4 regions of the Lysinibacillus sp. Ag94 genome follow, and region 1 is predicted to be linked to each of the others. Evidence: riboswitches for the same ligand, from Rfam matches in the RefSeq annotation. Region 1 holds a riboswitch; each other region holds the start of a gene.
The links. Region 1 has a riboswitch for cobalamin ahead of metE (5-methyltetrahydropteroyltriglutamate--homocysteine S-methyltransferase). Riboswitches for the same ligand answer to the same signal wherever they lie in the genome.

Region 1 (5,365 bases):
TTGCAGCCTCAACTTCTATAGGTTGAACAGTTGGCTGTACCATCCCCACTGTGCTAAAACCTATCGTCAATGCTAATGTTGTTGTTAAAAATCGTTTATTCATGTTGTTAATTTCCTCCTGAAGCTATTGTTAGGATTAATCCTAATTTGGTTTGTCACTGGAATTAATCGTAGCATGAAAAAGTAGGGCTTCTTTGAGGAAATTGTTACCACGCTGGATGGGGATTCGCTGTAAACACCTTATATAAAAGGCTTCATCGCCTTAATTTACAGTTTTATTACAAATGTTTCAGTTGGGTGAAGTGTTAGTGGAAAACGAAAGTCAAAGGGGCAGGAAGTACAAGCTTTTTTATGCGTTGAAAGTAGGCATTGAAAGACTAAACGACAATCATACTTATACATTACCATGGAATACTTAGCGATAGTTCGTCTTTGGGATTTAGCGAGAAATAGCGGTTCCATGGAGTGAGTGTTGAACTGTTTCGCACGGCTGTTCCACGCTTACAACTAAAGATAAGTAGTTGCTATCACTATAAAATAGTGTGAAATGAGATGTCAGATCTAGGCTTCGGGAATTTGATTAGAGAGGAGAGTGAGCATTGGGGATCAGCGTCACAAATGAGACACTAGAGCGCAAGCGAGATAGGTCTCGAACGCCCCTAGTACTTCTCATTATGCTTACAAATTTAGGCACTGCCTTTGTGTGTGGATCTTTTTTGCTCTTTAGAAGGCTGATGACATTATGTTAAAACGGCGTTGCTTTGCTAAAGATTTACAGCATGCCTTCCAGTCAACTGTTTTCCTTAAATTTCTTGAATCATCTCTACTCTATTACCGAATGGATCTCTAAATTCAAAGCGTTCAAAATGAGGAATAGGAACTGAATCGAAAATTTCTATATGATGTTCGGCTAATACCTTCTTCCAATGTTCTATATTTTCAACTTGATAAGCAATATGAGCTTTTGTCGTTAATCTATCAAAGCCATCCTCTGTCCCCACATGTACCTCTTTATTGCCGACCTGTAACCAAAATCCACCTCGTCCTTTCAACGAATCAGGCTTTTCAAGTTCATGTAGTCCTAATACTTGACAGTAAAAATGTTTCCCTTTTTCTTCTTCACCTTTTGGAATTGTTATTTGAACGTGATGTAAGCCTATCACCATTTTTCCCACTCCTTTAATTGTAATCGATACTTACTTCTAGGCTAATATTGTCAAATCCTTTAATTTGACGAAGGAATAGTTTTTTCTCACGAATGTGGCCTTTGTAAAACCAGTCATGACAAATAGGGAACAAGCCCATAATAGCCATGAGGCGAAATATCGATCTAAGACAGCCGATAAATTGGGAAACATATCGTCGAAGACTAATAACACGACTGCATCGATAAGCATTCCAGGTAATGCGATGCAGATTGCAGCCAGTAATCGCTCTGTACCTTTTATTTTTTTATAGAATAAATCGGTATTGTCGCTAGCCAAACGATTGGAAAAGCTACAATGTAAGTAGCTATCATGAGGAGAGGTTCTTTAAAGGTAAAAAAGTAATGCCCTATCAATCGAAACACGGCACTTGCTACAAACCAAATGCCAAAACCCCAGCATAAAAAGAATCGCATAGTGTTCCTCCTCTAATTATTTTCCTAGACGATGCAATGTCTCAAGGATTTTTTCTAATTGCTGATAAAATATAGCTACATCGAAATCGTCCCGCATCATCACTTGTATGGCCAAGCCATCAATTAGCGCGTTGAAAAAAATGCTCCAAGTTTCCATCGACACACCATCAATTGGTGATGTATCCCATAATTTATTGAAAATATTGCGCAAATGTTCATTTTCGGCCGCTAAAATTTGTCCTATTTGCTGTCTAATAGTCGGGTTCGTAAAGCCATAGACGATTAAGGTAAAAAATAATTTATGATAAAAGGCATCATTTTCATATCGACTTTTTGCAGAGAGAAGAGCAGATTGAATCATTTCTTGATCGGTCGTCAAAATCTCATGCCAAGAATTTTCACAGATGTCTTGAACTATTTCGAGAATGATTTGCTCTTTTGATTTGAAATGATAATAAATAGTTCCTTGTGTTACACCAGCTTGCTCAGCAACAGCCTTTAAGGTGAATTTTTCAATCCCTTTTTCTACTAAACTGTACTTGGCAGCCATTAATAAATCTGACTTTTCGATACCAGTAGGCTTTGCCATTTATTGACACCCCCATTGTTATTAGTTAGTTAGATAACTAACTTAAAAATAACAAAATATACACTCATTTACAAGGGGTATTTTGGTAATTAGATGTGTGGGGCTCCTAAGTGTTGGATTGAAATATGGAAATAAATCTACTTTTCTGAAAAATGTGTGTTATAGTAAAACATAATTAAATAATGTGTAAGAGTTGGTGCCAAATGAAAGTTTGGCTTAAAAGGGAAGTCGGTGCAAATCCGACGCTGTCCCGCAACTGTATATCGGAGCAAATCACAATTGCCACTGGGAAACTGGGAAGGCTGTGAGGCGTGTTGATGAGAAGCCAGGAGACCTGCCAATTTCTAGTACACACCAAATACCTACGTGGAAATAGGTGGTGAGATGTGACCGTATCGGCCCTGTGCGACAAAGAATCATGCGATATTTTGTAACAATTTCGTATTGTTTTTTCATAGCTATTTTTAATTTGCGATAACAGCCATTTTCCAAAAAAAGGAGAGTGGCTTTTTTTTACTTCTTATTAGAAGTTAACGCCTCTGTTACGGAATCAGAAAGAAGAGCGAAATGACCGACATCATGTCGGCCCTCGTACTGGGCTCAAGCACATAGGCCGATTCCGGACTCAATAATGCCGAGGCATAATTAATGAATAGGAGAGATGAACATGATTTATACAAGTACTATAGTTGGTTATCCGTATATCGGAGAAGATCGTGAATGGAAAAAGGCTTTAGAGGCTTTTTGGAAAAATGAGCTTTCAGAGGGTGAATTTTTGCAGAACTTAAAGGATATTCGTCTAGCCCGAATTACCAAGCAGCTTCAACTCGGAATAGACCTGATAACTGTTGGAGATTTCACCCTTTATGACAGAATGTTAGATACGGCAATGATGTTTGGCTTAGTTCCAAAGCGCTTTGATTGGCAGGGAGGCAAAGTTGATTTACAAACATACTATGGGGTAGCTCGTGGTAGTAAAAAAGCCGTGGCTAGTGAGATGACGAAATGGTTTAATACAAATTATCATTATATTGTGCCAGAATACGATGGACAAGCTTTGCAATTAACAGAAAATAAAATCTTGGCGGATTTTTTAGAGGCTAAGGAAGCGTTTGGTATTACTGCAAAGCCTACATTGATTGGCCCTTATACATTTTGTCAATTAACAAAAGGCTATGACAAAATATCGCAGATTACATTCATTTTAGCATTACTACCACTTTATACGCATGTCATTAAGGAGCTCGTGGATGCAGGTGCACAGTGGATTCAATTAGAAGAACCACTTCTTGCCACAACATTAGATGAAGCGGAAGTTAAACTTGTTCAAGAAATTTATACACAATTAGCTGTCTCAGTACCCGAAGCTAAAATTATGCTACAAACCTATTTCGAATCATTAACAGCGTATGAGTCAATTGTAAAACTTCCTGTTCGTGGGATTGGGTTAGACTTTGTGCATGGCTACGGTAAAAACATGGAGGCATTACGTCAATTTGGCTTCCCAAAAGATAAAATATTGGCTGTTGGTATTATTAATGGAAGAGATATTTGGCGTTCCAATCTAGCAGAAGTTAGCTCAACTATTAAAGCTATTGAACAGCTAAGTGACGCAAAAGAACTATGGATTCAATCTTCATGTAACTTACAGCATGTTCCAATTACGACTACACTTGAAACGAAGCTTGAACCAGTTCTTAAAAATGCCCTCGCCTTTGCGGATGAAAAATTAGTTGAAATTATAGAAGTAACAAAATATTTACAGGGCCAAGACAGTCCCTCAAATTACAAACTATCGGAAAGTATGAAGGCGATTGAAGCTTTGAAAAATCATCCGATTCGTCAAAATAAAGATGTTCAAAAAGCGGTTCAAACAGTGTCGATACAAGACTTTGAACGCCATAGTGATTTTAAAGCACGGCAAAAGATTCAACAGCAAGCATTGCAATTACCACTGTTCCCAACGACAACAATTGGGAGCTTTCCGCAATCAGATGAAGTCAAACGTACACGAAGTGCATGGCGTAAGAAACACATTACAAATGAGGATTATGCAGTATTTGTAGAACATGAGACAAAGCGTTGGATTACTATTCAAGAGGAATTAGATATCGACGTTCTTGTGCACGGTGAATTTGAGCGCACAGATATGGTTGAATATTTCGGCGAAAAACTAACAGGTTTTGCATTTACGGAAAAAGCCTGGGTTGTTTCATACGGTTCCCGCTGTGTGAAGCCACCAATTATTTACGGTGACGTTGCATGGGATGCACCGATGACAGTCAAAGAAACAGCCTATGCCCAAAGCCAAACGAAACGCTATGTAAAAGGTATGCTTACGGGTCCTGTGACAATTTTAAATTGGTCCTTTGTACGGGATGATATTTCTCGAAAGGATGTAACGTATCAGATTGCTTTGGCACTTCGAGAAGAGGTGAAAGCACTTGAAGCTGCAGGTATTGCAATTATTCAGGTTGATGAACCAGCATTACGAGAAGGCTTGCCGCTCCGTAAAGAAAATTGGGGAACGTACTTAGAGTGGACGGTAAATGCTTTTAAACTTGCTACATCTAGCGTGAAGGATGAAACACAAATCCATACACATATGTGCTATTGCGAGTTTAATGATTTTATCGAGCCAATTAGTGCATTGGACGCTGATGTTATTTCCATCGAAACGTCACGTAGCCATGGCGAGTTAATTTCTTCTTTGCAAGTCAATCCGTATGAAAAAGGAATTGGGCTAGGCGTTTATGATATTCATAGTCCACGTGTACCGAGTGAAAAGGAAATGCTAAGCATAATGCAGGATAGTTTACAGGTTTTATCAAAAAATCAATTTTGGGTGAATCCTGACTGTGGTTTAAAAACAAGGAAGGAGCCAGAAACGATCTCAGCATTGATGAATATGGTAGCAGCAGCAAAAACACTTCGTCAACAAGTACAACAATCTACATTTTAAGATCTAGTTATAGTTAAAAAGTCTGAAAGCATTTTTCAATCATACAAAAGAGTCCTTGCTATAAAATAACTAAACAAAAAACAGAAGAAGAACCCCGTAATAGTGCCACGTATAGTAGGGTATATTGTGCGGAGATAAGAAAGGGGTTAATCCCTAAATCATTTGTTTAATGACTTTTTGGATAACCCCGAAT
Region 2 (5,365 bases), 960 kb from region 1:
AGAGCCTACACTAATAACGCCTTCGTAAGAAGCAGGGAAGGAGTAATTGTCTGTCGATTCATTTCCAGCAGCTGCTACAACGGTAACTCCTTTATCAATGGCTTTCTGAACGGCTTCCTCCACTAATGGAGAATCACCATAACCGCCAAGGCTCATATTGATAACATCTGCGCCTTGCTCAATGGCGTAAAGGATTCCTTGTGCAATAACGAAATCACTAGCGCCATCTTTTCCGTTGAATACATCAATTGGAAGAAGCTTGGCATTTGGATTAATCCCATGTCCTCCAATACCATTATCTTTTGCCGCGCCAACAATTCCTGCTACATGTGTTCCGTGCTCATTAGGATAAGATGTATTGGCAGGTGCTGCTGCATTATATGGTGGTAGTACTTGAGATTTTAAATCTGGATGTTTAAAATCCACACCACCATCGATAACAGCTACTTTTACATCATTGTTGCCAGCTAATTCTAGTGCTTTATCAATTTGAAGTAGACTCAAATGGTACATATCCTGTTTCTTTGGATCTACTTCTGTGCCAAAGGAATGATACACGTAGCTTGGAGATACTTTTTTAACTCCTTTTTGTTTCACGTAATATGAAACTGCTTTTTCTAAATCTGTTCCTTTGTTCAGTTGGATAACATCGTATCCTAATGAAGGAATAGAGCGGATCACTTTTGCGCCAATTTTTTTGTGCACATTCTTATCAAGACCGGAATGTTTGACGATAATCGTATCCTGACTAATCCATTCTTTTTGATTCTTAGATGTTTGATCCTTATTGCTAGCTACTTTCACTAACTCTTGGTTCTTTGCTGTTTTTTGTGGCGCTTCAGCAAAGGCAGAAGTAGCAGGAACCATTAGTGCTGCAGATGCTACTAAAGCAACTGATTTTTTCTTCCAGTTTTTCAACTGTTTTCCCTCCTTGAGTGTGCCAAATATTTGTGACATCTATACTAATACGAATGACTGTTAGAAAAGTTTCGTAATAAGTATATATTTTTCCAAAAGCACCATTCTATATTTTACCATATTTATCCCGTTATAAAAATATGTAGAAGAGAGGTCGAAACATTTTACTCGATTTGTGAAATGGGAGTAGGAGCACAGATTCAATTAACTATGAACAAATTATCTTAAAGCTGCTCAAGAAGTCTGTGCAAATCTGCCTTCGAACGAGGCATTTTAATGTTTGTTTTAAATAACTTTTTCTTTTGCAAGGCAACGGCCATTTCAAAGACCCATGGTCGTTCAAGATGGGCTCTTTCAAGTAAATCATCTTGGAAGAACATAGAAACTGGATCTCCATTATAAATAATTGTCCCAGCTTCCATCACGATTATTTGATCTGCCCATTCATAGGCTAATGCAATATCATGTGTTGCCAGTAAAATTGTTCGTTCACCGTTCTCTAGCGTTTCTAAATACTGTAAAACTTGTGCACTATAATAATTATCTAGTCCAGCTGTTGGTTCATCTAATAATAAAACGGATGGTTCCATTGCAAGTACTCCGGCCATTGCGACACGTTTTTTCTGTCCAACACTTAAAAAATGGATCGGTTTATCTAGCAATGCTTCGACTTCGGTTTGAGCGACGGCCCACGCAATTTTCTCTTCAATTTTTTCAGTTGTCCAGCCAAGATTCAAAGGACCAAATGCAATATCTTGCTTAACTGTGCCAGAAAAAAGCTGATTGTCGGCATCCTGAAAAACAATACCAACCTGTTGGCGTAATTGTTTTAATGCTTTTCTACTATAGTTCAGGTCATTGCCACAAAAGGATATACTTCCAGCGGTAGGCTTCAAAATACCATTTAAATGCTGAAATAACGTTGATTTTCCAGCTCCATTATGACCAAGTAAAGCGATTTTTTTCCCCTTTGGAATTTGAAGTGTAATATCTGTTAGTGCATAAGTTCCATCTGCATAAGCGTAGGATAAATGTGTTAAATCAAAGTATAAATCTGTCATCAGAAAAAACCTCCATAAATGATGAGCAGTATAAAAATAGTAGCAATACCTACCCAATTTTTTGTGTTATAGATAACATCGTTTTGCCAATAAACAGTTTCGCCACCACGGGCTTCCATCGCATTGTTTAGTTCACGACTGCGTTGGAACATCTCAACAAATAAAGCTGCAATTAACATTGATACCGAACGAAGCCACTGCATAGGGGAGCTGTATCCTAGACGAGCCTGCTGGGCAAGATGAATTTTTTGCATACTATCTAAAAAGATAAAAATAAAACGATACGTCAGCTCTACTAGCTCTACAAATAGAGTTGGAATTCGCCATTGTCGTAGCACGTAACAAATAGAGTGGACTGATGTTGTGAGAATTAAAAAATACAAACAGCTAATGCTGCCAAGGACGATGAAAAAAAGCTGTTGTGCTGTCACGAGGCTCGCTCTGCCGATAAAAATCGTCCAACTATTAAGTGAAAATGACCAAATATACGCTGGTAACGTGCTAGTTGTTGGCACTATAGAAATTAAAATTGACACTAAACTTGATAGTAAAAAAAATCCGGGAAGCAATAGCAATTTAACATAATATTTAGCAGGGATTTTTGCACCTAAAATGATAAAAGCACTCATCACAAAAAATGTAATGAGTGAAATTCGTTCATCTCTCATGATAAGCGACAATATAAGTAGTCCAAGGGATAACGTCATTTTTTCTAGCGGATGAACAGTCGCTAATTTATTTAAATAAGCATACTTATCAATGAGTAACATCGCTTAACCCTCTTTATGTTTGCCGCGCATTAAGCCAATGAAATAGCCGATAAATCCAGCGCCAATAGCAGCTTGTAATGCGAATAATAAGCTTTCGATTTCACCACTTGGTGGCGCCCATAAGCTTTCAAACCATGGCTCGTAGTTAGCATCAATTTCACTAATTGCTGCCTCCGCTTCACCATCAGCCCCTTCGAATTCTGCACCTTTTTGAATAAATAGGGGGATAATCGCTAGGAACACAACAATGGCTAAGAGCAGTAAGTTTTTTTTCATGTTAGTGTGCCTCCTTTGTTGAGAAAACACGTAGAGCCTTTAATTCACTCACATTGTATTTTTTTAGGAAGTTCATGACGATCACTGTTAAAATTCCTTCACTAACAGCAAGAGGAATTTGAGTTAATGCAAAAATACCAGCAAATTTTGTGAATGAAGCCATAAAGCCTCCGACCTCAGAAGGGAAGGCAAGAGCTAGTTGCACTGAAGTGACAACATATGTACCTAAATCACCAAGCATTGCTGCTAAAAAGACGGCTACTGAAAATGATAATCCCATTTTTTGTGAGCCCTTAAATACATAGTAAGCGATTATAGGGCCCATAATGGCCATCGAAAAGGTATTTGCCCCTAATGTTGTAAGCCCGCCGTGTGCTAATAGTAAAGATTGGAATAATAATACGATTGTCCCGATGACACTCATTGCTAATGGTCCAAAAAGAACTGTTCCAAGTCCAACTCCAGTTGGATGCGAGCAACTCCCTGTTACAGAAGGAATTTTTAAGGCAGATAGTACAAAGGCAAAGGCACCCGATAGCCCTAATATCATTTTTGTTTCAGGGTTTTCTTCAATGGTTTTTCGAATAGAACGTAATCCTAAAATAATAAATGGAATCGATACGACCCACCAAAAAATCGCCCATTCAATTGGCAAAAAGCCCTCCATAATATGCATCGCAAATGCACGATTTGGCACGAATAAAAATGCCAATAAGAAATAACTAAGCTTCCAACCTGAAAATTTCATGAATCTCTCCTCCTGGCTTTAAAATATTTCGAATTAGTATGCGATCGATCCAATGTGCCTTGGCGTAATTGTAGCTGCCGCTTTGCTTTCGCTACAGAAAACATTTGTAGCTGCCGCTTTGCTTTCGCTACAGAAAACATTTGTAGCTGCCGCTTTGCTTTCACACAGAAAATAATTCGTCCGGATTTTTGAATTGTGCATTCCTTTCAAAGTCCGTGACATCCGCCAGAGGCTTTTCTTTTCATTCAGTAGGTGTTTTAGCCCGGTTGGAACCATATCTGTACGAATCTACCACCTTGAGATGGAGTCTCTGCTGAATGAAAAAAGCACTTCTCCGATAATGGAAAAGTGCATAGCTAAAAAAGCAAATAAAATTCTAATCTGCTAAGCCGCACACCCATCCTCGTAGGTTGAAACGATCACATTTTTTTCGGCAGGTCTCCTGGCTTTAGTTCAACGTTTTATAGGTCTTCCCATCCTTTGGACAGTGACTTTTTCTATAAAACTCCCTAGTACAGTGGCGGGACCGCGCCGGACTTGAACCGGCTTCCCTTTTAAGCGAAAAGCTGAACAATTCGCACCGATAAAAGATGAAGTTGTGAGATTTCACGACAAAGTGTAACATGAATTTCCATATTTATGCTATGATTTTTATGAAAAAATTTAAAATTAATAGTCTATGTCGAAAATTTAGATAAATCAAAAAGAAATGTCGCGTTTTTCTCTAGAATTTTAAAAAAATTGTCACAAATTAAGAAAGTAATATTGAAATTTTTAAAAAATAAGCTATGATAGAAACAGTTTTCAATTACATGAAAATTCTTTCAGCGAACATCTTTTGTAGCGAAAGTGAAGCGTAAGCTACAGAAGCCTCCTACCTGTATAGATGGTGAGATGAATGCTGATTTAAGTTCTTTTCAACGGGTATCAAAACACCTGTACCTGCTGAAAGAAGGTAAAGCCTCCGGCGGCTGTCACGCAATTATGCCGAGGCATAATTGATATATTAAAAAATTCATATAAAACGTCCATAAGTGCTTGATTATTTTCAAGATAATAGGGAAATCGGTGAAAGTCCGATACAGCCCCCGCTACTGTAATAGCTGATGAAATCGTGGATGCCACTAGTGAAAACTAGGAAGGTGCGAAAGTAAAAGGAAGCTTAAGTCAGGAAACCTGCTTATGTGATGATGCATGCAAACTTTTCGGAGGGAGAAGTTGAAGCGAAAGCGAGTACCTGTATATATTCGTTTTTATTTGGCTTCTACTAAACCTTTACTCTTCGTCTAGAGTAAAGGTTTTTCTTTTTCCTAAAAGCAAATGAGGGGAGAACGAACGACTATGACAACTTGGAATTTAGAGGGCATGAAAACACATCTTTTTATTTGTAATGGTAGTAGCTGTATGAAAAAAGATGCTGAGGATATTACACAGGCGATCCGTGACGAAATACAGGTGCTGGCACTTGATCAGGAAATACATACGACAAGAACTCGCTGTAATGGCAGATGTAAAGATGCTTGTGTTGTCATTGCATATCCTCAGGGGAATTGGTACCGTATCCCGACAACAGAGCATGCGAAGGCACTCGT
Region 3 (5,365 bases), 2.2 Mb from region 1:
TAAAAAAATAAAGCTTCCTATGATTACTAAATAGCTTTGGGCATATTTAAGCACTTCTCCCTGCAAGTTCATCATGGTCATTAAATGACTCGAAAAGAAGAAAAATAAGACACTCATCATTAGTCCAACGATCAAATTCATCGTTACTGCTAAAGCGGAAATTTTCGCAGCTTCAAAAAAGCGCCTTGAACCTAGGTATTGAGATACAACAATGGAAGCACCATTACCAACTACTTCAAGTATTAAAATGGCAATATGAATATACTGATTGGCTGCACCAACCCCTGATACTGCATTATCTGATAAAGCACTGAGCATAAAAGTATCTGCTAGTCCCATTAACATAAATAAAAATACTTCTAAAAATATCGGCCACGTTAAATGGAACAAGCTTAACTTATTTGTCTCTTTTAAATCACTTTCTCTTACTATGTCTGACAATTTCAACTTCTCCTATACACTTCATAAAAATTACGTGCGGTTATTTCGGTACAGTTAAATGACTACCCGTTACAGCGTGATAAAAATATATAGTATCTTATCATAGATTTTTAAGGTGTAAAGAGTTTTTATAATGAAACATTATGAAGTTAGTAGAATACGTAAAAACCCCTCTCACAATTTTATGCGAAAGGGTTTCTTATCATATTAAGTAATGATCCTGCAATTGCTTACGTTTTTCTGTTGTTAAACCAAACTCTTGCTCTAAAAAAGTAGTCTTAGAGCCATATCGATTATCCATTGCATCAAATGCCGCTTGTAAATAGTCCTCACGGGCCGACATTAAAGCATAAAATTGCTGCAATTCTTGATCGCTATAACCTAGCTGAATTGTCTGAGCCATTCGTTCTACTAAGGGACTTAAATGTACATTTGTATCTAAATAGTCCTCCATGATTGTTTCCTCAGGTACATCTAAAGCAAGTAAAATAAGTGCGCTGCCAATACCTGTTCGATCCTTTCCGACCGCACAATGATGAACAAGCCCTAAATTTTCAGGATGCTGAATCGTTGCTATTAACTTTTTAAACGAAGCATTATTAAAAGGCATTTGCGCATAAAATTCTCGGAACATCTCTGGGCTTACAACCTTATAAAAATCTTTTCCACCAGTGTTTGTAGGCATCTCAAACGCATGATTTCCCTTTGCTGGCATTTGAATATACTGGGCATACGGAAATACCGGATTAGGATTATTTTGAGCCTCATGGTTGTCTCGATAATCAAAAATCGTTTTCACACCAAGCGTTTTAAATAGCTCCTTATCTGCTTTCGTCATTTTACCAAGTGCTGCTGAACGATATATCAAACCATTCTTAACAGCACGTCCATCTCTCGACTTATAACCACCCATATCACGAAAATTATAAACTGCTTCAAACGGAACAATCTTCATATCAAACTGTTTCACTCACTGCACCTCTCTCTGTTAGCAAGCATTCTTACTTCTATATTATAAAACAATCCGATATAATACCAATTTTCACACTAGGAAATGTCATATACTACTTCGAGCGATAAGAGGGATTTGAGTGCTTTATTGAGGAGGAGAATGTGGCCTTATACCTGATCACTTCTTCATCCTAGCTAAGCAGTTATCCACCCTACCTAGTCACTTTTTCATCATAGCTGAGCAGTTATCCACTTCACCCGTTCATTTTTCATCATAGCGGAGCAGTTATCCACTTCACCTGGTCATTTTTCATCATAGCTGAGCAATTATCCACTCTACCCATTCACTTCTTCATCAAAGCGGAGCAGTTATCCACTTCACCCGATCACTTCTTCATCTAGCAGAGCAGTTATCCACCCCTACTTGTTCACTATTTCATCAAAGCGGAGAAGTTATCCACTTCACCCGATCACTTCTTCATCATAGCAGAGCAGTTATCCACTTCATCCGTTCACTTCTTCATCAAAGCGGAGCAGTTATCCACCTTATCCGATCAGCAAAAAAGCTGCCCATATAGGACAGCTTCAACATACGCTTTTTCAATAAAACTATTTAAATAACTCAGGGTATACTGCTTTTGCGATTAACTCAACTGCTTCGCCAATTCGTGGACCTGGACGATTTGAAATATCAGTATCTATTGAATAAACCGCTTTATTTTGAATAGCAGTGATTGAATTCCATCCATCACGGGAAAGAATTTCTGCCGCTGGGTCTTTCACATAGTTTACTGTTGTTAAAATAACATCTGGATTTTTCGCAATAATATCTTCCTCAGATACTTTGACCCAGCTTTTAAGGTCAGCAAAAACGTTGTTAACATTTGCAGCATTTAAAATCTCTTGTTGGAATGTACCAGAACCAGCTGTATAGATGTCTGGCTTTGGACTAATTTCTAAATAGATATTTTTCGGTTCTTTCACATCTTTAACTTTCGCTTGGACATCGGCAATTTTACCTTTAATATCTTCATTTAACTTGTCGCCTTTATCTTTGATGCCCATAACCGTTGCGACTTGTTCGATATCCCCATAAACATCATCAAATGATTTAGCTGATTGAATGGCAAACACTTTAATACCTGCATCCTCAAGGCCTTTTAATGCATTTAAATTTTCTTCATCTCCACCAGTCGTATAGGCAATTACGACGTCTGGCTTTAGTGCTAAAATACGCTCACTGTTGAATTTTACAGAATCAGAAACACGCTCAATTTTTTGCGCTTCTTCTGGATACGTATCATACTCCGTTGCACCTACGATTTTATCTCCCACACCTAGCGCAAATAAAATCTCTGTATTACTCGGTTGTAATGAAACAATAGTTTTAGGAACTGCATTAAACTCTACTTCTACACCACGGTCATCCTTAACTTTATAGCTAGTAGTTTTCTCAACTTGTTGATCTTCCTTAGAAACCGTTTCTTTTTTTGTATCCTCTTTCGTGCCGCAGCCAACTAATACAAGGGCCAGCATCAACACAGAAAGCCATTGTAGCTTAAACATTTTCTTCATTTCATTGATTCTCCTTTTTCTTTTTCATCGGGTATGACTTACTAATAAACGGTATTTCAGCAATACTAGCATGCTGATTCATATAGACAGCCATTACGAAAAACACATTGGCTAGCAATCCTAAATAGTCAAAGAGAATAGCAGGTACTTCCCGTTCTTCAGATACTTTGTGCAAAACACGGTAGGATTTTTTCGCCTCACTACGGCATACATGTAATGCAGTAGCAGCCCCTGTCCCTTGAGGTAATACAAAGTTTTGTATTTCATCCTTTACATGACTAACATAGAAATCATAGCGATCACTTAGCCAAGTCAAATTATCTTCGGTTACAGCCAATTTACCTCGTACTGACCCATTTACATGGTAAGCCATTGGTAAAATGGCTAGTAAATCATCTGCTACTACCTCCACTGTTTCCTTTTTTACCGCCGCTAAAGCGACGCCAATATGTGTTGTCAGGCTATCTGTTCGAATTTCAAAATCTACCGTTGATGCCTTTTCACGCATAAATGGATAACAAGAGTAACGTGCATCTTTTTTCAAATCTAAGTCCCCGCTTTCCTTCGTGGAAAATTCTACTTTATTCACACCTTCTTAGGATTTCTTCCGGTGAAAGATAGTGTACATAAAAAAACGTTGTTCCCATTCCTAAGGAAACAACGAAAATAACATAAATAGTGTCATATAGACACAGCATAGCCTATGTATTTGCCGCATATTCTCCTAGCTTCCGAAGAGTTATCATACGTTCAAACAAAGGTCGGTCTCCTGGCTTGTACAGTTCACTACATTCAATCATGTTGTGCGTCATAAAAAACCTTCCCATCAGCTCATTCGACAGTGGTATATCTTTATGATTCACTGTACTTACAGTTGCGGAAACAGCTTCGGTTTTTCACCGAATTCCCGATTATGCTATAGTTCAGCACCCTTATTCTGCAAGAATTATTCACTTGTTATGCAGTTTATCATAGATTAATAGGAAAAAATAGATGTGGAATTAGAATAAACAAATACGATGGGTAAAGATCATGCAGGTATCACCATATGCACGCGGGTGTTTTCATTACCCCACGGGCATTTCATATGCTCGTGCAGGTATTATATTTCATAGATAGATGGTATAAAAGCTAGCTCTCAACGAAAGCATTTGCGCAAAAACAGCTATTTTACAGCTTTTAACCGATGGCATTCTTATATTTCTTTTTGTATTTACCATCTTCTTCTTCTTCAATTAATCGCTGTGCAATCTCTAGTAATTTCGGGTCTTTCGTTTCATCGAATAGCTTTTTAAAAGATACAATAATATCATAGCGTATCGATGTCGGGTGCTTTTCGTCTAAGCATATTTGAAATCTTTTAGCCAAATATGACACGACTAAATCTCTTTGTACCTGCCCTGCTAAGCCTATTCTCCAAATCGCCTGCAAAGTTTTCCTCGCAGTTTCTGTTCTTTCATCATACGTTACTGCCCAAATCTTTAAGAAGTCCTCTAATACTCTTTCTTCAGGATCACTTTTTGCCGCCAATGCGCATAAAAATTGTGCAGCACTTGCACGTACATGTCCATTTCTATATGTAAGAGCCTGAACAAGTTGTTCCCAAACTGAATATGTCCAATCAACTGGTTCCTGCATAATTTTCATTAATTCTTCGTATGATTTGTATTGAATATCAAGGTCACGCTCTGTTAAATTACTAAAAAGTTGCAAAATCTCTTTTTCCATGATTCATCCCTACCTTTATGAACGCAAAAATGGCAAACTTGTTGTATTAATTTCCATCATTCGTTACTTTACTACTACGAAACTAAAGTCACAAACAGTTTAATTTCAAAGTGAGATTTCTAATTATATTTCAAAATTATCAGAAATGAGTATCAATATGCAAGAAAACATTTCTTTCGGCTATAAAGATGACAATCATTTATATGGATAATTGATGCTATACCTTACATCGGCTCTATTTTCATTTTAGTAACAGGTAATATAGTAGTAAATATATCTACTTATGTAAATTTATTCATCTTAGATGTTATTTTACTCATTATTCATCGCGTAGTCGAGCTTTAAATTAATGGATTTATATCCGACTATATGATTTTTACTCGGAGGACCTTAAATACCGTCAAATAATAAAAAAGGTCATCTTTGTAATTTTTTTTACAAGGATGACCTTTTCGCTATTTAAATCGTCTATATAATAGTAGGGCTTATTGAATACGACCGAAGCCTACTAAATATTGATTCCACCAATCAAGTGATTCAATGACAACACCTTTATTTTGAGCATCGATCATCGTGTTATTTCCTAAGTAAATACCTACATGCGCTATGCCTGATCCATAGCTGAAGAATACTAGGTCACCTACACGTGCTTCACTTGCTGAAATACGTT
Region 4 (5,365 bases), 680 kb from region 1:
AATTCACGGATTTTTGCACACATGTCTGTAATTTGCGAAATGGTAAAGGATGGGCGTGTTGCATAGCCCTTCGAACGTTGGATAGCAATCATTTTTGTGTTTGGTGTAATTGCAGCTGCAACACCTTCCCAATCGATCGCTTGATTATCGATTAAATCCACATGGCTATAACCGATTTTATAATCTTTTAACGAGCCAGTATCTTTATCGCCACCATCCACTATTGATTGCAATGTATCATAAGGCTGACCCGAAATATAAAGTAATTCATCACCCGGACGTAGCACGCCGAATAAGCTAAGTGTAATTGCATGTGTACCAGAAATAATTTGCGGACGTACAATGGCAGCCTCCGCTCCAAAAACCTCTGCATAAACTCGTTCTAGATTGTCACGCCCCTCATCATCATAGCCATAACCATTAGACGGGTGCAGATGATAGTCACTTACTTGATGCTTTCGGAACGCGGCAAGCACTTTTTGTTGATTGAAGAACGCCATGTCTTCTACCTTTGCATGAAAAGGGCGTACCTTTTCTTCTATTTTAGCAGCTAATGCTAGTGTTTCTTCTGATAAATTGGTTGTAAAAGTCATACTGTTCTTCTCCATTTCACATTTGTTCAAATCCTATCTTAACAATTTGTGAGCTTGCCTGCAAAGCTTGCTAATTTCATTAGGCACTAAGATCAGGACTCGGCATAATTACGTGACATCCAACGAAGGCTTTCATTTCTTTTTAGCTATGCTTTTGCGACAGGCACAGGGTGTTTGGATACCTTTAAGTAACTTAAATCCGCATTCATCTCATCCACCTATAGTGCTGGGATATTTCTGTAACTGCCGTTTCACTTACGTTACACAAAACATTTGCTGAAAAGAAGTTGAATTACGAACTTAAAGTTTTAATTCTGCTATAATAAAATATTTAGTATCTGATAATTCCAAATCATAAGTCGATGCTTTTTTTTGCGAAAACTTGTAGATACAGTAACTAATCTACAACAACATAAAATGATTTATTCACATAAGGGGTGAAAGGGTTGGCTTGGGAGGTTTTTAGTATCATTGGCACAATTGCCTTCGCAATTTCCGGGGCAATAATTGCAATGGAGGAAGAATACGATTTATTCGGTGTATATATACTCGGTATCGTAACTGCTTTTGGTGGTGGAGCTATACGAAACTTACTTATAGGTTTACCTGTAACAACACTGTGGGGGCAGGATAGAATGTTCCAAATTGCCATTGCAGCTATTACGCTCTTTTTTTTATTTCCACATCGACTCATTCAGCATTGGCATCGTTGGGGCAATGTCACTGATGCTATTGGATTATCGGCATTTGCGATTCAAGGTGCCCTTTATGCTGTGAAGCTCGACATGCCTATTAGTGCCGTTATTGTAGCTGCTGTCTTAACAGGGTCAGGTGGTGGAATTATTCGTGATTTATTAGCTAGACGACAACCATTAGTCCTCCGCGATGAAATCTACGGTGTTTGGGCAGCACTAGCCGGGCTTATCATAGGACTTCAACTATTTTCAGGGGATATCTTTTTATATGTATTATTTGGTGTGATCACAGTACTAAGAATACTTTCATATATGAAGAAATGGCGTCTACCGTTACGGAAGTTGAATAGAGCATAGTTAAACTGTTGCATAATAAAAGCCCAAATCTGAGAATTTGGGCTTGAATTTTTAAATTCATTTTTCTTAGCGGTTCTATCCATCACTTTGACCGTTCTATTCAACGACTTCGGCTGTTCTATCCACGATTTTGATGGTTCTATCCACGACTTCGGCTGTTCTATCCACGATTTTGACGGTTCTATCCATGACTTCGTTTATCACACACCGTGATCTGCAAATAAAGTTACTTTTTCAACAGCAACATTGCTTCTTCTAAAGTAGCCATATTTTTCATCATAGAGCATGCTGCGTCCAAAATAGGAAAGGCTAAAGCTGCACCAGAGCCCTCCCCCAATCGCATATTCATCTGTAACATCGGTTCAACTCCGAGCATTTCAGCGGCAATTTTTGCACCTGGTTCTTCAGAGGCATGCGAAGGAATGATATAGTCTTTTACGTTAGGTTCAAGTTCGTAAGCGATAAGGGCAGCGATGGTAGAAATAAAACCATCAATAACAACAGGTTTACGATATGCAGCGGCAGCAAGTATCACCCCAGCCATAGCGCCTATTTCTAATCCACCAACTTTTGCAAGAATATCTATAGCATCATCGCGATTTGGTTTATTTAATGCAATAGCATCATAAATGACTTGTACTTTATGCGCTATTCCCCCTGGTCCAACACCTGCACCGAAGCCTGTCACTTCATTCGGATGACATTCACGAAGAACCGATAATATGGCAGCACTCGGTGTTGTATTACCAATACCCATTTCACCTGTCCCGAGTACATTTATCCCATTTTTTATTTCTTCCGTAGCTACTTCAATTCCTACTTCAATAGATTGAATGGCTTCTTCCCTTGACATAGCAGGGCCCTTTGCCATATTGTCTGTGCCATATTTAATTTTTTTTACAATAACACCAGCATCAAGAGGAATATCTTCTTTTACGCCAATGTCAACTGTAACAATTTTTGCATCTGTGATTTTTGCGATAGCACAGACACCAGTTCCTCCTCTAGGAAAATTTAATGTTTGAAAGACTGTCACATTTTGTGGATTAGATGTAACCCCTTCATCACAAACTCCATGATCTGCTGCACAGACAATAATTGCTTTATTAGCAATCGCAGGAAATAGTTCGCCTGTAATTCCGGATAGTTGCACAGCAAGGGCCTCCAGTTTCCCCAAGCTTCTAGGTGGCTTGCAAAGTGCATCTATGCGTTCCCGTGCCTTCTCCATCATTTTGTAGTCAGCACTTTGAATGTTATGAATCGTCTGTTGTAATAATTGCATTGAAAATTTCCCCTTTCTTTTTTGCCCTTGTAACTTGAAGAATGATTTAGAGAAAAAATAAAAAGCCTGTAGTTTATTCCATAACAAATAAACTACAGACTTTTCCATCATCTATATAACCGAAGCAGATAGGCAGGTCTCCTGGCTCAATTTCAACATTTCATAGAACCTTCCCAGAACGATGCTAGTGGCATTCTCTATGAAACTCCCTTTTACAGTGGTGGGACCGCTAAAGCTTTTCACTTTATTCCCTATTCTCCCGCAATGGGCACCTAATGCTTTTATGCAATTACTTTAAATCTACGTCAAAGTAGTTTTTGTGTCAATATATTAGTGGAATTGCATATTTCTTGCAAACTTTTCTTAGTCACATCAGGCTCTACACCTTTCAATTTGATATGGCTATTTTCAACTCTTTATGCTCCGTATCCGAAAAAGCTCCCTACTGCCAAAAAGGCATTAGGAAGCTTCCTGTCCATCTATTGTTGTGATATCGTCTTTGTTTTATCCAATTCACTCAGAAATGTTGCGCTGAGCAAAAGAATAGCGCCGATTATTTGAAGGGTTGCCATTTTTTCTCCTATAATCATCGTCGAAATCACTAATGATGTTAGTGGATCAATATAGCTTAATATAGCTATACTTTGCCCTTTTAGATGACGCATTCCAAAAAAGAACAGATAGAAGCCGATTCCAGCATGGACAATGCCCAATGCGATCAGTAAACTAATTGATTTTATATCGATTTGCATTACTTGGAACCCATTAGTCCCAAAAAGGTAAAGAGCAAGGAATAACGCTGCTAAAGCAAGTTGAATAATCGTATTATCAGGCTCTTTTAATCCACGAATATACTTATTGGTGAATGTTACTACTGCATAGAAGCAAGCTGCAATAAGGCCGTAGACAATACCAATATAATGTTCGTTTGTTTCGGTAGTTTGGCTTTGAACGATAAAATACAGTCCTACTAATGCAACACAAACATAAAAAATTTTTTTCAATATTATTTTTTCTTTTAAAATGATAGGTGACAAACAAATCACTAGTACTGGAGCAAAATAGTAGCTTAGAGCTGCATTGGCGATGGTTGTTTCCTTGTACGCCTGGAAAAGGAAAATCCAATTACCACATAAGGCAAAGCTCGAAAGTACCAACGGCCATTTATTTTGCAAAATAGTTGTTTTCGTAAATCTTTCTTTTTTAGAAAGGAACACCAATAGTAAAAAAACAGAGCCAATGAGACTCATCCAAAAGGCAATTTCACTTGAAGGCAACTTAATATATTTTGCAAAAACACCGACAGCTCCAAAAATAATCATTGATAATATAAAAGATAGTTTTCCGCTCATTTCTAATTCCTACTTTCTACATGTATATAGTGTTCGATATACAGTAGAATCTATTGAGAATTAGCAAGCTTTTATTGAATGCCTAAACAGCAGATTCTACTGTAAAGGCATTGTTGGAGGTGCTATTGTTCGATACATATGAATCCCTCCTTGCATATTGCAATCATAACACATTTTACCAAACAATAACGAACTCCTTCAATTTTATATCAACTCGAATGTATAAGAAAAACCCTCGTCTACATTAAATAGACTAAACTAATAAGAGGGTATTATAAGGACTTCCATGCCAGGATTGAAACATTACGAGAACAGCAATCACAAGTACCTACACCCAAACAAGTAATACATCTGTATTTACAGTTTCTAAAAAAGTGGCTAAACGGAAAAATGACTAGACAAAGGATGTCTAGTCATTTTTCATAGTTGTACCTTTTGATTCTCACAATAATTACAACACTCCATTAAAGAGGTGTTTGTATTTATTGTTCATTATTTTGAAAGGTGTTCTTCCCCATCTTCATTAATAATATAAGCGTGAGCATTTGCGGCTTCTTCAATTTCATTAAATGCCCAATGTGTTGCTTGAGTATCTAAGAAGCTTGGTTTTGTGACACCATGTAATGGACCACGTTCAAACATACGGTTCATCATGACAACCGCTTGCGCACGTGTTAGGTGCTCGTCTGGTGCGAAGCTTCCATCTTGACGACCGTTAATAATGCCGGCGGTACGGTTTGCTTCAATAATCCATTGTGCCCAATGACCTTTTGTATCGTTGAATGTTAACTCTACATCTTCTTCTATTTGTAGGTGCTTATAGTTCGCAACCACTGTTGCCATTTGTGCACGTGTAATGTTCTCGCTTGCACGGAAATTACCATTCATATCCCCGTTCATAATGCCTCGCTCTTTCACAAATGCAATAGCTCCTGCTGCATAATGATTACTTGGAATATCTTTGAATGGTGCATAATCTACTGTTTGGTCATCTGTGTAGCCTAAGATACGTGCAATCATCGTTGCTACTTGCGCTCGAGTCACGTTTTTCTCAGGACCAAACGTACCATTCGGGAAGCCTTTAAT

Region 2: another riboswitch for cobalamin. It lies ahead of MY533_RS13120 (energy-coupling factor ABC transporter permease); the one in region 1 lies ahead of metE (5-methyltetrahydropteroyltriglutamate--homocysteine S-methyltransferase).
Region 3: another riboswitch for cobalamin. It lies ahead of MY533_RS20220 (hypothetical protein); the one in region 1 lies ahead of metE (5-methyltetrahydropteroyltriglutamate--homocysteine S-methyltransferase).
Region 4: another riboswitch for cobalamin. It lies ahead of cobT (nicotinate-nucleotide--dimethylbenzimidazole phosphoribosyltransferase); the one in region 1 lies ahead of metE (5-methyltetrahydropteroyltriglutamate--homocysteine S-methyltransferase).

Annotation. Positions count from the first base shown of each region.
Region 1 is NZ_CP096780.1:1,876,651-1,882,015, forward strand. Features, by position in the region: gene MY533_RS08470 (C40 family peptidase) at 1-103, opposite strand, end outside; gene MY533_RS08475 (VOC family protein) at 804-1,166, opposite strand; gene MY533_RS08480 (DUF5367 family protein) at 1,203-1,484, opposite strand; gene MY533_RS08485 (hypothetical protein) at 1,445-1,621, opposite strand; gene MY533_RS08490 (TetR/AcrR family transcriptional regulator) at 1,638-2,210, opposite strand; cobalamin riboswitch at 2,388-2,567, shown strand; gene metE (5-methyltetrahydropteroyltriglutamate--homocysteine S-methyltransferase) at 2,878-5,172, shown strand.
Region 2 is NZ_CP096780.1:2,833,784-2,839,148, reverse strand. Features, by position in the region: gene MY533_RS13140 (S8 family peptidase) at 1-918, opposite strand, end outside; gene MY533_RS13135 (energy-coupling factor ABC transporter ATP-binding protein) at 1,143-1,979, opposite strand; gene cbiQ (cobalt ECF transporter T component CbiQ) at 1,979-2,749, opposite strand; gene MY533_RS13125 (energy-coupling factor ABC transporter substrate-binding protein) at 2,753-3,025, opposite strand; gene MY533_RS13120 (energy-coupling factor ABC transporter permease) at 3,027-3,773, opposite strand; cobalamin riboswitch at 4,188-4,373, opposite strand; cobalamin riboswitch at 4,789-4,972, shown strand; gene MY533_RS13115 ((2Fe-2S) ferredoxin domain-containing protein) at 5,115-5,365, shown strand, end outside.
Region 3 is NZ_CP096780.1:4,280,709-4,286,073, forward strand. Features, by position in the region: gene MY533_RS20205 (MATE family efflux transporter) at 1-432, opposite strand, end outside; gene MY533_RS20210 (tyrosine-protein phosphatase) at 644-1,411, opposite strand; gene MY533_RS20215 (ABC transporter substrate-binding protein) at 2,002-2,967, opposite strand; gene MY533_RS20220 (hypothetical protein) at 2,969-3,511, opposite strand; cobalamin riboswitch at 3,709-3,916, opposite strand; gene MY533_RS20225 (hypothetical protein) at 4,147-4,695, opposite strand; gene MY533_RS20230 (C40 family peptidase) at 5,181-5,365, opposite strand, start outside.
Region 4 is NZ_CP096780.1:1,196,908-1,202,272, reverse strand. Features, by position in the region: gene MY533_RS05295 (methionine gamma-lyase family protein) at 1-593, opposite strand, end outside; gene MY533_RS05290 (trimeric intracellular cation channel family protein) at 1,040-1,645, shown strand; gene cobT (nicotinate-nucleotide--dimethylbenzimidazole phosphoribosyltransferase) at 1,872-2,927, opposite strand; cobalamin riboswitch at 3,041-3,218, opposite strand; gene MY533_RS05280 (DMT family transporter) at 3,407-4,279, opposite strand; gene MY533_RS05275 (DUF8202 domain-containing protein) at 4,772-5,365, opposite strand, start outside.